DNA from 2 places in the Stenotrophomonas sp. YJH_SMC_80 genome. Region 2 is predicted to be linked to the other one. Evidence: riboswitches for the same ligand, from Rfam matches in the RefSeq annotation. Region 2 holds a riboswitch; the other holds the start of a gene.
The links. A riboswitch is a leader RNA that binds a small molecule or an ion and turns the genes downstream of it on or off. The one in region 2 is predicted to bind cobalamin.
Positions count from the first base shown of each region.

Region 1 (7,375 bases), on a different contig from region 2:
CGGTCGGCGATCTTCACTGATGACGCCCGCCAGCAGGCAGCCAGCCGCGCCTACATCGCCCAGCTCGGCCAGGCCGGCAGCTACCGCGCACCGATCGTCACCCAGCTGGTCAGCGGCCAGCGCTTCTACCCGGCCGAGAGCTACCACCAGAACTACATGACCAACTACCCGCAGGCCGCCTACATCCGCTACTACGACGCGCCGAAGCTGGCCGCGCTGGGCAGGCAGTTCCCGGCGTTGTACCGGCGCGATGCGGTGCTGGTGCCGATGCGCTGACGGCATTTCCGTGGGGCCGGCTGGCGCTCGGTGACGCTCCTGCCAATGCGGTAACGCCCCGGGTAGTGCCGGCCGCTGGCCGGCTCCTGCGGTTCCAGGGATTGCCGGCCAGCGGCCGGCACTACCAAAAAAAGACGCACGGCCATCCAGCCGTGCGCTTGGAAAGTACCGGCCGTGCCCCGATCAGGCCCGGCCGACAACGACATGCTAGGCTCGCCGCCATCATGGGTACAGCACCAGGCGGTGGGAAATTCGATGGATACAGATGATCAGAGCGCGATGATCCCCCCCCGCTACCAACGGCTGTCCGACGAACTGGCCGAGGCCATCCATGGCGGCCGGCTTCCGGTAGGCAGCCGCCTGCCCTCGCTGCGGCAGATGGCCCTGCAGCGCCGGCTCAGCCTGAACACGGTGATCGCCGCCTACCGCCAGCTGGAAGACGCCGGTCTGGTCATTCCGCGGCCCAAGGCCGGCTTCGAGGTCGCGCCGCGGCTGTCGGTGCCGGAACGTTCGCTGCGCGACACACCTTCTGCGCCCACCGCGCCGCTGCAGCAGGTACTGATGGCCCGCGTGCTGGAAGCACAGCGCCGCCCCGGCGTGATCGACCTGGCCTTTGCCGGCCCGCGCGGTCGCCAGTTCTACCCCGGCGCGCAGCTGGCCAAGCACACGGCGCAGGTACTGCGCCATGGCCAGCAGACCGTGGAGACCTATGCACGCCCCAACGGCTCGCCACGGCTGCTGGCGCAGATCGTGCGCCGCGGCCCGCGCATGGGCCTGCATACCCACAGCGAACGCCTGCTGCTGACCCACGGTGCGATGGAAGGGCTGCAGCTGGCGCTACGCGCGGTCACCCAGCCCGGTGATGCGGTCGGCATCGAGGCGCCGTCCTACTTCAACCTCTACCCGTTGCTGGCCAACCTCGGCCTGCAGGCCATCGAACTGCCCACCCATCCGCAGTTCGGCCTGGATGTGGATGCGCTGGACGCGCTGCTGGAGCACACGCCGCTGGCCGCACTGGTGGTGATGCCGACCGTGCACAACCCGCTCGGCTGCACCATGCCGACCGCCGCCAAGCAACGCCTGGCCGAACTGGTCAACGCACGCCAGCTGCCGCTGATCGAAGATGCGGTGTATGCCGAGCTGCAGTTCTGCGAACCGCCGGCACCGCTCCTGAAGGCCTTCGATCGCGATGGCTGGGTGATGGTGGTCGGCGGCTTTTCCAAGACGCTGGCGCCGGATTACCGCATCGGCTGGCTCGATGGCGGCCGCTTCGCCGAGCGCATCGCGCTGCTGAAATTCCAGTCCACCGGCGGCGAGCCGCAGCTGCTGGGCGACGCGGTGGCGGCCTATCTGGAGGCGGGCAGCTACGAGCACCACCTGCATCGCATGCGCCGCCTGTACCGCGAACAGGTCGGACGGCTGCGCCAGCTGGTGGCCGAACACTTCCCGGCCGGCACCCGCGCCACCGAACCGCAGGGTGGCTTCCTGCTGTGGCTGGAACTGCCCGGCGTGGACACGCGCGAGCTGTTCGAGCGTGCCCTGCAGGAGGACATCGTTTTCATGCCCGGCCAGGTGTATTCACGCGGCGCGCGGTATCGCCATTGCCTGCGGCTGTCGTGCTGCCAGACGCTGGATGCACGCTTCATCGGCGCGGTGGAGCGGTTGGGTGCGATCGCGCGGGAGCTGGCGGCCGCAGCACGGTAGTGCCGGCCGCTGGCCGGCAACTGCATGGACGTGATTCATCGAGGTTGCCGGCCAGCGGCCGGCACTACCCCAGGTCAATCGAGCAGATGCGTGCTCAGGATCTGGCCATCCGCGCCCGGAAGGTGTGGCAGCCGGCCCCAGCACGGCATCGGCAGGCGCTGCTGCAGCGTTGCGATGTTCTCATCCTGGCGCTGCATCGCCGGGTCGATGTGGTTGCCGATCCAGCCCAGGCACTCCACGCCGCTGGCCTGCAGCGACTGCGCGGTCAGTCGCGCGTGGTTGACGCAGCCCAGCCGCATGCCCACCACCAGCAACACCGGCAACCGCAATGCGCGCACCAGGTCGAGCTGGTCGAGCGTGGCCGAGACTGGTGCCAGCCAACCGCCAACCCCCTCGACCACCACGACATCGGCCTGCGTGCGCAGCCGCTCGAACGCTGCCATGATTGGCGCCAGCTCCACCTGCACGCCGTCCTCGGCAGCGGCCAGCTCCGGTGCCAGCGGCTGGCGCAACGCATATGGGTTCAGATCGGCATAGTCCGGTACCGGCCAGCTGGCCGCCTGCAGCGCCAATGCGTCTTCGTTGCGCAGGCCCTGGCCCAGGTCTCCGCTGCCGCTGGCCACCGGCTTCATGCCCACCGCACGCAGGCCGCGCCGGCGCAGTGCGTGCAGCAGCGCGGTGCTGGCCGCGGTCTTGCCGATCTCGGTATCGGTGCCGGTGACGAACAGGGCGGGCGGCAGCGTGGCGGGCAACGGCATCGACGGGCTCCAACAGGGCAACAGTGTGTGCATTATCGCTGGCCCGGCACGCTTGCTAGACTGCTGGCATGTTCGCCAATGCCTCGCTCACCGGCAGCAAGCCGGAACAATACGCCCAGCTGCTGGAACAGGCCCGTGGCCTGGTCTACGCCGAGTCCGACCGCATCGCCAACGCGGCCAACCTCTCGGCCCTGGTCTACCACGCCCTGCCCGACCTGAACTGGGTGGGCTTCTACCTGTACGACGGCAAGGAACTGGTGGTCGGCCCGTTCCAGGGCCTGCCGGCCTGCGTGCGCATCCCGTTGGACAAGGGCGTGTGCGGTGCTGCCGCCAGCCAGCGCGTGACCCAGCGCGTAGAGGACGTCGACGCCTTCCCCGGCCACATCGCCTGCGATTCGGCCTCGCGCTCGGAACTGGTGGTGCCGCTGCTGCGCGGCGATGAACTGATCGGCGTGTTCGACTTCGACAGCCCGAAGGTGGGCCGCTTCGATGCCGACGATCAGGCTGGCCTGGAAGCCATCGCCCGCGTGTTCGTCGAGGCGCTGGGATGAGCGCACCGAAGCTGCGCAACATCGGCCCGAAAAGTGCGGCGTGGCTGCGCCAGGTCGGCCTGCGCAGCCGCGACGACCTGGTCGCGATCGGAGCCGTCGGCGCCTTCGTCAAGGTCAAGCGCGCCGGCTTCAAGCCCAGCCTGAACCTGCTGTACTCGCTGGAAGGCGCGTTGCTGGACTGCCATTGGCAGGAGCTGAGCGAGCCACAGCGTGAAGCACTGGTGCAGGATTACGAAGCACGCATCGCTGCGCATCCGCTGAAGGCAGCCGGCCCGGCGTCGGGCCCGGTGCATGAGCAGCGCTTCGATGCCGACGATGACGCTGAGGACAGCGTGCCCGAGGGCGCGGACGAGGATTGAGGCCTCCGCGTTCCTGGGGATGCCGGCCAGCGGCCGGCACTACCAGTGTGATGCGGGATCGGTAGCGCCGGGCCATGCCCGGCGAGTGCGCTCAGGGCTGCTGCAGCTCCAGCAGCTCACCCACCAGCCCGATCTCGCCGCGCTCCAGCCACACCCGCAGGCGCGTGCCGTGGTCGATACGCAGCGCCCAGCACAGCGACATGGGCAGGCCGCAGACCTGCGACAGCACCATGCGCAACGGGCCGCCATGGCTGACCACCAGCGTCGGCACCGGATCGTCATCATCGAGCAGGCGATCCAGCGCGCGCGCGATGCGCCGCTCGAAGTGGCCCCAGCTCTCGCCATTGGGCGGCGGGAACGCGTGCGGGTCGGCATGGAAGGCCGCCAGTGCATCCTCCGGCAGGTCGAACAGCGACCGCCCGTCCCAATCGCCGAAGTCCAGTTCTTCCCATTCCTCGTCCGCTTCCACGTCCAGTCCGCGCGGGGTGGCCAGGGCCATTGCCGTGTGCAGCGAACGCAGCCGCGGCGAACTGATCACCCGCTCCCAGCGTTGCCCGGCATAGGCCTCGACCAGTTCCTGCGGCAGGCGGGCCAGCTGCGGTGGATCGCTGCGGCCATCGAGGAACTCATCGCGACCGTTGCCGGCATGGCGGACCAGGTCGAGGATCATGCGCGCGTCCCGGACGGGCGACGCAGGTACAGCGGAAAACGGGCGGACATCGGCAACGGCACCACGGGATCGAGCAACCATTCTAAAGGCACAGCAAAGGCAGTCGCGCAGGCGCGACGCAACGGGACGGCCTGCGATGCCGTAGACTGCGCCCACTTCCAGGTGACCTGCGGCCATGGCCGGCAGGTTGAAACGGGAAGCCGGTGACGCGTGATTCCACGCCAGGCCGGCGCTGCCCCCGCAACGGTAAGCACGTCAGTTCCAGGCAACACCGCCACTGTGCCGCAGGCATGGGAAGGCGCCTGGACGGTGGCCTCGCGCCACCCGGCGGCAAGCCCGGAGACCGGCCCGGAAGCCTCAGGTCGCGATGCGGTGGGCATGGCGCTGGATGACCGTGGCGTGCGCTGCGGCATCGGCGCACGCCTGCCTTCGCGGCTCCTCCCCTTCGCCACGCGGGCGTGCGTGGCACCCGGAGTCCCCCATGAAGCTGCAGTCCCGAATGCTGTCCCTGGCCGTGCTGGCCGCCCTGCCCGCGCTGGCCCAGGCCGCCAATGACACCACCGCGCTCGACCAGATCCTGGTCACTGCCACCCGCACCCCGATCGCCCTGCAGGACAGCATCGCGCCGGCGCAGGTGATCGACCGCGCGCAGATCGAATCCAGCCAGGCCACGTCGCTGCAGGAGCTGCTGCGCGGCCGCGCCGGCATCAACCTGACCAATGCCGGCGGGCTCGGCAAGCAGAGCTCGCTGTTCCTGCGCGGCACCAATTCCGGCCACACCGTGGTGCTGGTCGATGGTGTGCGCATCAACAGCGCCGACCTCGGCCTGGCCATGTACCAGGACCTGCCGCTGGCGCAGATCGAGCGCGTCGAAATCGTGCGCGGCCCGCAGTCGAGCCTGTACGGCGCCGACGCCATCGGTGGCGTGATCCAGATCTTCACCCGCCGCAACCAGGGCGATTTCGCCCCGCACTTCCAGCTTGGCGGTGGCAGCAACGGCCTGCGTGAAGCCAGCGGTGGCATTGGCGGCGGTACCGAACGCGGCTGGTTCGGTGCGGATATCGCCTACCAGCATTCCGATGGCATCGATGCCTGCCGCGGCTCGGCCACGCTGTTCACCGGCTGCTTCGCCGACGAGCCCGACCGCGACGGCTACCGCAACCTGTCCAAGAGCCTGCGCGGTGGCTACACCTTCAACGACCAGTGGAACGTGGAAGGCAGCGCCCTGCGCGCCGACGGCAAGAACCATTACGACGGTTACTACAACTATTCGGAAACCCGCCAGCAGGTGCTGGCCGGCAAGGTGCGCTACACCCCCTCCGAGCGCCTGGCATTCACCGCCAACGTCGGCCGCAGTGACAACGAGTCGGACAACTTCGGCGACTTCGGTGCACGTGGCAGCGCACAGACCCACCGCGACAGCGCCTCCCTGCAGGGCGATTTCGGCGTGGCCGAGGGCCAGCTGCTGAGCGCAGGCGTGGACTGGAGCGAAGACAACCTGGATGGCAGCAGCGCGGGTTACCTGGTCGACAGCCGCCGCAACACCGGCGTGTTCGTGCAGTACCAGGGCCGCTTCGGCCGCCACCAGTTGCAGGCCAGCGCACGCAACGACGACAACCAGCAGTTCGGCAACCACGCCACCGGCAGCGTTGGCTGGGCGATGGAGCTGGGCCACGGCCTGCGCCTCAACGCCAGCTATGGCACGGCGTTCAAGGCACCGACCTTCAGCGATCTGTACGACCCGTGGAGCGGCGTGCCGACGTTGAAGCCGGAGAAGTCCAAGAGCGCCAACCTCGGCGTTTCGCAGCAGGGCCAGGGCTGGCACTGGGGCCTGGACGTGTATGAAACCCGCATCGATGACCTGATCACCTACGATGCGGCAACCTTCAAGATGCAGCAGGTGGAGAAGGCCCGCATCCGCGGTGCCGAGCTGACCGGTGGCGTGCTGCTGGCCGGCTTCGACATCAACGCGCAGCTGAGCTACACCGACCCGCGCAACCGCACCGGCGGCAGCACCCAGTTCGACAACTGGCTGCCACGCCGCGCGCAGCAGACCGCGCGCCTGGACATCGACCGTCGCTTCGGCGATTTCCGCGCAGGCCTGACTGTGCAGGGTGCCGGCAAGCGCTACGACGATGCCGTCAACGCGGTGAAGGTGGGAGGTTACGGCACGCTGGACCTGCGCGCTGAGTACGCACTGACGCCATCGTGGTCGCTGCTGGCACGTGCCGCCAACGTCTTCGACCGTCGCTACGAAACGGTGGCATGGTTCAACCAGCCCGGCCGCGAGTACCAGTTGAGCGTGCGTTACCAGCCGAAGTGAGCGCAACGTTCATGGTAGTGCCGGCCACTGGCCGGCAACATCATGACCTTCGGCAACGCATTCCGGGTTGCCGGCCAGCGGCCGGCACTACCCCTCTGCTTCAGCCCCGCAACCCCGGCAGTTCACGCAGGTCGTCGATCACCGCCACCGCATGCGCGGTGGCCAGGTCCAGGCCGCGCGGATAGCCGTAGCGCACCAGCGCGATCGGCATGCCGGCCTCTTCGGCGGCGCGGTAGTCGGTCAACGAATCACCCACCATCAGGCAGGACTCCACCGGCAGGCCGAAGTGCGCGGCGATGTGCCGCAGTGGCTCGCCACTGGGCTTGCGCTGCGGCAGCGAATCCCCCCCCAGTACCAGCGCGAATGCATCACCGATACCCAGGTGCTGCAGCAGCGGCGGCACCAGTGCTTCGGGCTTGTTGGTGCAGATCGCCAGCGGCACGTTGCGCGCACGCAGTTGCGCCAGCGCTTCGCCCACGCCGTCGAACAGGCGCGGGCTACGCAGCAGGCACTCACGGTAGTGCACCATGAACACCGGCATCACCTCGGCCAGGTCCACCTCGCTGCCGGCGGCCTGCACCGCCTGTTCGACCAGACGACGCACGCCGTCGCCGATCCAGCCCAGAACCGTGGCTTCCGGCACGCGCGCCAGGCCGATGTCTTCCAGCGTGCGGTTCAGTGCTTCGGCAATATCGGCAGCGCTGTCGACCAGCGTGCCATCGAGGTCGAACACG
Region 1 covers NZ_JCAFVP010000008.1:83,356-90,730, reverse strand. The annotation lists gene msrA (peptide-methionine (S)-S-oxide reductase MsrA) at 1-276, shown strand, start outside; gene AC5P99_RS14215 (aminotransferase-like domain-containing protein) at 532-1,980, shown strand; gene bioD (dethiobiotin synthase) at 2,055-2,738, opposite strand; gene AC5P99_RS14205 (GAF domain-containing protein) at 2,807-3,289, shown strand; gene AC5P99_RS14200 (TfoX/Sxy family protein) at 3,286-3,648, shown strand; gene AC5P99_RS14195 (histidine phosphatase family protein) at 3,740-4,318, opposite strand; cobalamin riboswitch at 4,462-4,684, shown strand; gene btuB (TonB-dependent vitamin B12 receptor) at 4,800-6,641, shown strand; gene gph (phosphoglycolate phosphatase) at 6,742-7,375, opposite strand, start outside.
Region 1: another riboswitch for cobalamin. It lies ahead of btuB (TonB-dependent vitamin B12 receptor); the one in region 2 lies ahead of AC5P99_RS09625 (epoxyqueuosine reductase QueH).

Region 2 (7,375 bases):
CTGTGCCGCGCGCTGGCCGGCCGTGCGATCAACATCCACCACAGCTTCCTGCCCAGCTTCAAGGGCGCGCAGCCGTACCACCAGGCACACGCGCGTGGGGTCAAGATCATCGGCGCCACCGCGCACTATGTCACCGAGGACCTGGACGAAGGCCCGATCATCGAACAGGACGTGGCCCGCGTGGACCATGCGATGGCACCGCGTGAACTGGTGCGGCTGGGAAGTGATACCGAATCGCTGGTGCTGGCACGCGCGGTTCGCCGCCATGTGGAGCACCGCATCCTGCTCAATGGGCATCGCACGGTGGTATTCCGGTAATCGCCCATCCCGCGTCCGCCGGGCATGGCGCGGCGCTACCACGGTTGCTATCCGGTAGTGCCGGCCGCTGGCCGGCAACTGCAGAGATCCCGAGGTTGCCGGCCAGCGGCCGGCACTACCGAATCCTGATTTCATCCAATGAAAAGCCCCCGGTTCGGCCGTCCCGCGATCTGTAGGGGGGCGTAGTTAGGGGGCTGGATGAATCGATTGTGTTGTTGTGGGCAGGAGCGCGCAAGCGGCATAAGCGACGTGCGCGGTAGCGCCGGGCCATGCCCGGCGGTCACGCCTCAGACGATCGCGATCCCCGCCTTGCCCAGCGCCTCGCGCACCATCGCGTCATTGGCTTCGGTCACCGGCCGGGTCAGCTCCCACAGGAACTTCACCCGGAAGCCGGACTTCACCGCGTCCTGCGCGCTCCACAGCACGCAGTAGTCACGGGCCAGGCCGCATACGTGCACTTCGCGGATGCGGCGTTCATGCAGCCAGCCGGCCAGGCCGGTGGCCGGGCGCTCGCCATCGGGGCCGTGGTTCTCGCGGAAGGCGCTGTACGAATCCACCTGTTGGCGCATGCCCTTGCGCAGGATCAGGTCGGCCACGGTCCAGTCCACGCCCGGATGCAGGGCGGCACCGGCGCTGCCCTGCACGCAGTGGTCGGGCCACAGGGTCTGCGGCTGCGCATGCAGCAGGATGGTCTCGAACGGACGCTGGCCGGGGTGCTGGCTGGCGAACGAGGCATGGTCGGCCGGGTGCCAGTCCTGTGTTGCCACCACGGTGCGGTAGCGGCGCTGCGCCAGCAGATCGGCAATGGGTGCCACCAGCGCATCGCCCTGGTCGCAGGCCAGGGCGCCACCGGGCATGAAGTCCGGCTGCAGGTCGATCACCAGCAGGGCGACATCGGCGGGCAGGGCGGTCATGGCAGTCCCGGTACAACAGAAGGGGCGACCAGCGTGGCCGCCCCATGCCTGCACGTCAATCGTCCTGCGGCGTCCCAGCGTCCTGCCCGTAGTACAACAGGCCGATCTTGATCCGCTCGCGGCCATTCTCGCGGCGATGGCGGTTGGCATCGCGCAGCGAGTACACGCAGCCGCAGTATTCCTGCTGGTAGAACTGCTCGCGCTTGCTGATCTCGATCATGCGGCTGGCACCGCCGCCCTTGCGCCAGTTGTAGTCCCAGTACTGCAGGCCTTCATAGCGCGAGGCGGCGCGGATGCCGCAGTCGTTGATCTGCGCCATGTTCTTCCAGCGCGAGATGCCCAGCGAAGAACTGATGGTGTCGTAACCGTGCTCGTGCGCGTACAGCGCAGTGCGCTCGAAGCGCATGTCGAAGCACATCGTGCAGCGGATGCCGCGCTCGGGCTCGTTTTCCATGCCGCGTGCACGGCTGAACCAGTTGTCGGTGTCGTAGTCGCAGTCGATGAAGGGAATGCCGTGCTGCTCGGCGAAGCGGATGTTCTCCTGCTTGCGCAGCTCGTACTCCTTCACCGGGTGGATGTTGGGGTTGTAGAAGAAGATCGCGTAGTCGATCCCGGAGGCGGTGATCGCCTCCATCACTTCGCCGGAACAGGGCGCGCAGCACGAATGCAGCAGCAGGCGCTTGCCGTCGGCGGGCAGGGTCAGGGTGGGGCGTTGGAGCTCGGTCATCGTCAGGTACCGCATGGACCGCCGGCAACGGCGGTGGCCCATGCATCAGCGCGTGGGTGAACGGGTCTGGCCGGATACCGTGAACAGGACGCGCGCGGCCACACCGCCTGCACGCGCAGGACGACGACGGCCCCGGCAACCTCCCCGCGGAGATTCCAGGTCGAGTCAGGGGACGGTCGTGTCCCCCGGCCGGGGCCGGTATTCGGGCTGATGGACACGGGCCGCAGCCCACCTACTACCCGCCGCTTCCCAGGCGCGAGCCCAGTGCTGTTGGCAGGATTCGTTTCCATTCACCGCTGCGGGGCAGCTCCGGAATGGACGCGCGAGGCGCCTTCACCGGATTCCCGTTTAAATCCCTCCCCGCGCCGCAGCGATGGGAGGGATACCTTCGGCGTGTGCAAGGTGGACCTGTTGGTGGCGCCGGTCAAGAGCGCAGGGGGCAGAGCCCGATGCGCTGCAACGGGATCCGACCCCGGTCGGGATGCACCTTCAATGCCCCACGGCCGCCCGCGTGCGGATGTCGTCCAGCCGCTGGTCGTGCAGCAGGCGGCCGTTCTCCCACACGGTCACCATTGCGTCCTCGAAGCCGTCCGGCAGGGTGTCGTCGCCATTGGCCGGCAGTGGCGCCGTATGCAGGCTGCCATCGTCCAGGCGGCGCAGCAGGCGCATGCGGCCACGCTTGCTGGCCTTGCCGGCGTCGGTGACCGGATCCTTATAGACGTCGATCCACTCGCCCTCGACCCGTGCGGCCGAGCACTTCAGCGCGAACTTCTGCGTATCGCGGTCCAGCCGCTGCAGCAGCGCACCGCCCATGCCGAAGGCCACGTTGTCGGCGGCGTAGCCGTTGTCGGTGATGCGCTGCAGGATCGCGCGGATGGTGTCCGGATTGATGCCATCGCCCTGGATCACCCGCACGTGGTTGAGCACGCGATAGCCCTTGCCGTTGATCGCGTGGCCGAAGGCTTCATCCAGCCGGCGCAGGCTTTCGGCCACCACCTCCACCGGGTCACCCGAGTCGGGACGGATGACCAGGGTGGCGCCCGACGCGATCACGTCATCGCGCAGGGTGGTGCCCCAGTGTTCGCTGATCGCGCGGTAGATGTCATAGCTGTCCGACACCACCGCCACGATCGAACCGGGCTTGCCGAACTGGCGCAGCATGTTGCGATAGGCGTCCACCTCGCGTTCGCGGCCCCAACTGGTGATGGTGCTGTGCTCGGCGGCCGGAATCGAATAGCCGGCCATCGGCGCGTGGTAGTGCGCGCGTGCCAGGCACAGCGCCGACACGGTATCGGTGCCGAGGAAGTTGACCAGGTGCGCGGCACCGCCCAACGCGGCCGATTCCAGGCTCGATACACCGCGCGCGCCGAAGTCGTGCAGCTTGAACGGCAGCTGCCCCTGCGGGTCGTCGCTGGTCTGCTGCAGGAACGCGGCGATGGTCTGCCGTGCGTGCCAGCTGATGGTGGCCACGGTGACCGGATACCACACGCGCAGCAGCAGCGTTTCCAGGTACGACGGCACCCAGAACGCAGCCGGATCGGTCGACTCGATGGTCATCAGTGCCTGGTGGGTGGGCACCACGCTGCCCTCGGGAACGGCGCGGATGCGCACCGGCAGGTGGCCGCCAAGCCGGTCGACGATATCGCGCCAGCCGGCCTCGTTGAACGGTTCGCCGTGTGCGGCGAATACCGCAGCAGCGTCGTCGATGTCGGCGTGGGTGACCGGTCGTGCCAGCGCGTCCTTGAGGATCGCCTGCAGGCCGAAGAACACCGTGCGATCGTGCAGGCCGCCACGTGATTCGACGTAGAAGAACGTGGCATCGGTACCCGGCGGGTACTGCAGCCAATGGCTGGCCTTGTAGCTGTCGGTGTTGAGGAGAAGATTATCGAGGTAGTGCATGACGGAAGCTCCTTCGCGTCGAGTGACACCAGCGGTCTATCCGCCAGTGGGGAGGCCGGGCCTGTCAGCCGCGGCCGAGGAAATACTCCAGGATGTGCAGGTGGTCTTCGAACAGCTGCGGGCCCATGTCCAGGGCTTCACTCACCGGTATCCAGCGCGCCTTGTCGGCGTCGTCGCCGCCGCGCACAGGCGGCAGGTCACCGGCCGGGAATTCGAAGTGGAAACCGTGGGTGATGGTGCGGCCGCGCTGGCTGCGGTCGGGGTGGTCGAAGACCTGCTGGCCCTTCAGCGAACCCTTCAGCACCGGCAGTGGAATCTTCAGCCGGGTTTCCTCGCGCAGTTCGCGCAGGCAGCTGTCGAGCAGGCTCTGTTCCTGGCCGACGAAGCCGCCGGGCAGCGCCCACAGCCCCTTGCCGGGTTCCGAGCGGCGACGCACCAGCAGCACGTGGCCTGAATGCACCACCACCGCATCGGTGGTGACGAAGGTGGGCGCGTAGGGCGCATCCTTCCAGGCGGCCTTGTACTGTTCGATGAAGCGGTACTCGGCCACCAGCTGGCCATAGGCAGGCGCGCTTTTGCGGAACGCTTCAAGCATGTCGTACACCGGCCCCGGCACATTGCCACGCAGCATCAGCAGCGCACCGTGGAAGTCGACGTCGCCGGCTTCGAACAGGTAGCGCCGCAGCTCGGTGGCCGACAGGGTGGCGGTGTGCTGCACGTCCACCAGCGGCCACTGCGGGAACTCGCGCAGGTAGTAGCTGGACGCGTCCTTGTCCATGCCGATCAGGCCCACCTTCGCATCGGCGGCGGCGCCGTCGTTGCGCAGGGCTTCAGCCACCTGGCGCTGCACGTTGGCGATCCACTGCGCTTCGTTGTACAGGTGGTCACGCAGCGGGCGGATCAGCAGACGGTCGGTGTGGCCATCGAGGGCGGCCTGGATCATCACGGCGCGTTCGGCCACGGTCCAGGGATTGCGCAGGCTGCGGGGGGTATCGGCAGAGCCGACCAGGAAGATCAGCTTGCGGGCCCGGCTCAGGGCCAGGCGGGCAACGGCGGCGTGGCCGTTGTGGAAGGGCTCGAATCGCCCGATGAAGACGAGATAGTCGAATTCCATGAGAATCCCTCATGTCGTTGTGGCAGCCGCGGGTCTGTCCCTTGGCTTGCTGCAGATGCTACGCCGATGGCGGGGCGGGTCAAGCCTGCAGCCGTGCTTTCTGCTGAACGGCGCATTGCGTGCGCGGACTGCGCCGTTGTTCTCAGGCCCTGAGAAGCCCCTGCGCCATACTGGCACCCACGCGGCGGACGGCATGCTCGGGGGCAAGACAGTGGCGGACAAGTACTGCGATCTGGTCATGAAAGGCGGCATCACCAGCGGCATCGTGTACCCCAATGCGGTACTGGCGCTGGCGCGCGAGTATCGCTTCAAGAGCATCGGCGGCACTTCGGCCGGCGCCATCGCCGCCGCCGTGGCGGCTGCGGCGGCCTGCGGTGATCGTCGCCAGCAGGCCGGCGAGCACCTGCCCGGCGATGCAGGCTATGGCGGGTTGTCGGCGGTGTCGGCGCAGCTGTCGCGGCGCGGCTTCATCTACAGCCTGTTCCAGCCCGCACGCGGCGCACGCGCGGCCTATCGCCTGCTGGTGGTGCTGACCGGCAATGCCAGCCTGCCGCACAAGCTGCTGTGCCTGGCCGTTGCCGTGTTCGAGATCGCGCCGCTGGAAGTGCTGGTGTCGCTGGCGCTGCTGCTCGGCCTGGGCTGGTGGGGCGGTGGTTGGAGCGGGGTGGCGGCCACGCTGCTGCCGTCGCTGCTGTGTGCGTACGGTGCGGGTGTGGCCGGTGCCGCGCTTCGTGTGGCACGCGTGGCGCGACGCAATCTGCTGGGCCTGTGCAGCGGCCTCGGCCGCGATGCTCGCACGCCGGCACTGACCGAGTGGCTGCACGAATGCCTGCAGCAGTTGTCCGGCAAGCCGTTGGATGCACCGCTCACCTTCGCCGACCTGCACGATGCGCCGCGCTATGCCGGCGAGCCGGACAGCCCGCATGCGATCAGCCTGCAGATGATCACCACCTGCGTGTCGCACAATGAGCCGCGCACGCTGCCGCTGGGCGGCGCGCAGTTCTGGTTCCTGCGCGAGGAATTCGAGCAGCTGTTCCCGGCCAGCGTGGTGCAGTGGCTGGTGACGCAGGCCGGCCCGCCGCTGGAGGTGGAAGGGCGGCAGTACTACCACCTGCCGCCGGGCCCGAAGCTGCCGGTGCTGGTGGCCACGCGCATGAGCCTGAGCTTCCCGCTGCTGATCAGCGCGGTGCCGCTGCATGAACCCTCACGCCGCGAACGACGCTGCGAGCCGACCGCGCCGGCGGCCGACCCCGAGCACAACGTGGCCGACAGCATGGAAGGGCTGACCAGCGCCGGGCAGGCTTGCGGCCCGGTGATCACCGCCTTCCGCATCTGCTGGTTCTCCGATGGTGGCATCAGCAGCAATTTCCCGATCCATCTGTTCGATGCCGCGTTGCCGCGCTGGCCGACCTTCGCCATCAATCTGGTCTACCCGCAGCACGCCGAAGAGGTGAACCACGGCAGCAGTGGCCGCCAGTCGCTGGAGCACGCGGTGTTCCTGCCCACCGAGAACCGACACGGCTGGCAGCGCACCTACCAGTCGATCGCCACACCGCTGGCGGCCGCCGAGCTGGGCCGCTTCCTGTTCGCGGTGGTGGCGACCATGCAGAACTGGCGCGATCTGCTGCAGGCGCGCGCGCCGGGTTACCGCGACCGCATCGTGCACGTCAGCCTGCAGGGCGACGAGGGCGGCATGAACCTGGACATGCCGCAGGAGGTGCTGACCCGCATCGCCGACAAGGGCAGCCTCGCCGGTGCGCGCTTCTGTTCGTTCTCGTTCGAGAATCACTACTGGATCCGCTGGCGCAACCTGGCCTCGGCCTACCAGCGCTACACGCTGGAAGTGGCACGCACCGATGATCCGGCGCAGCAGGTACTGGCTTACCGCGCGGCGTACGCGATGGTTGCCCGCGGGGAACCGGCACCGCCGTCGTACAAGCTGGGCTCGGAAGACAAGCGGCTGGTCTCGCAGCAGCTGTGGGGGTTGATGGTCGAGCAGGGACGTACCTGGGAAGACCTCGGCCCGGACCTTACCGACGGAGCACCGCGTCCGCTGCCGCAGATGAAGGTCACGCCGATCTACTGAGCCGGCAGTAGATCCACGCCATGCGTGGATGCATTTCGCGCAGGGCCAGAGCGTGCCGACCAACGGTCGGCACCCACCATCAGCATCAGCATCAGCATCAGGTTCCAGCAGCAGGAGGAAACTGTCGAAGGCGGGGTGGTGTCGGATTGCGGGGTGTCCGCGGCATGGATGCCGGGGGGGCACTTCAGGGACGGGTTCACGGCGTCCCCGCAATCCGACACCGCCCCGCCATCCCACGGAAAGCCCGCTGTTGCTTTTGAGGTTGCCGGCCAGCGGCCGGCACTACCGCAGGTGCAGGGCGCAGCCCTGCCGAACCA
Region 2 covers NZ_JCAFVP010000004.1:302,577-309,951, forward strand. The annotation lists gene purU (formyltetrahydrofolate deformylase) at 1-318, shown strand, start outside; gene pncA (bifunctional nicotinamidase/pyrazinamidase) at 606-1,232, opposite strand; gene AC5P99_RS09625 (epoxyqueuosine reductase QueH) at 1,288-1,974, opposite strand; cobalamin riboswitch at 2,136-2,365, opposite strand; gene AC5P99_RS09630 (nicotinate phosphoribosyltransferase) at 2,449-3,858, opposite strand; gene AC5P99_RS09635 (bifunctional nicotinamide-nucleotide adenylyltransferase/Nudix hydroxylase) at 3,923-4,972, opposite strand; gene AC5P99_RS09640 (patatin-like phospholipase family protein) at 5,166-7,058, shown strand.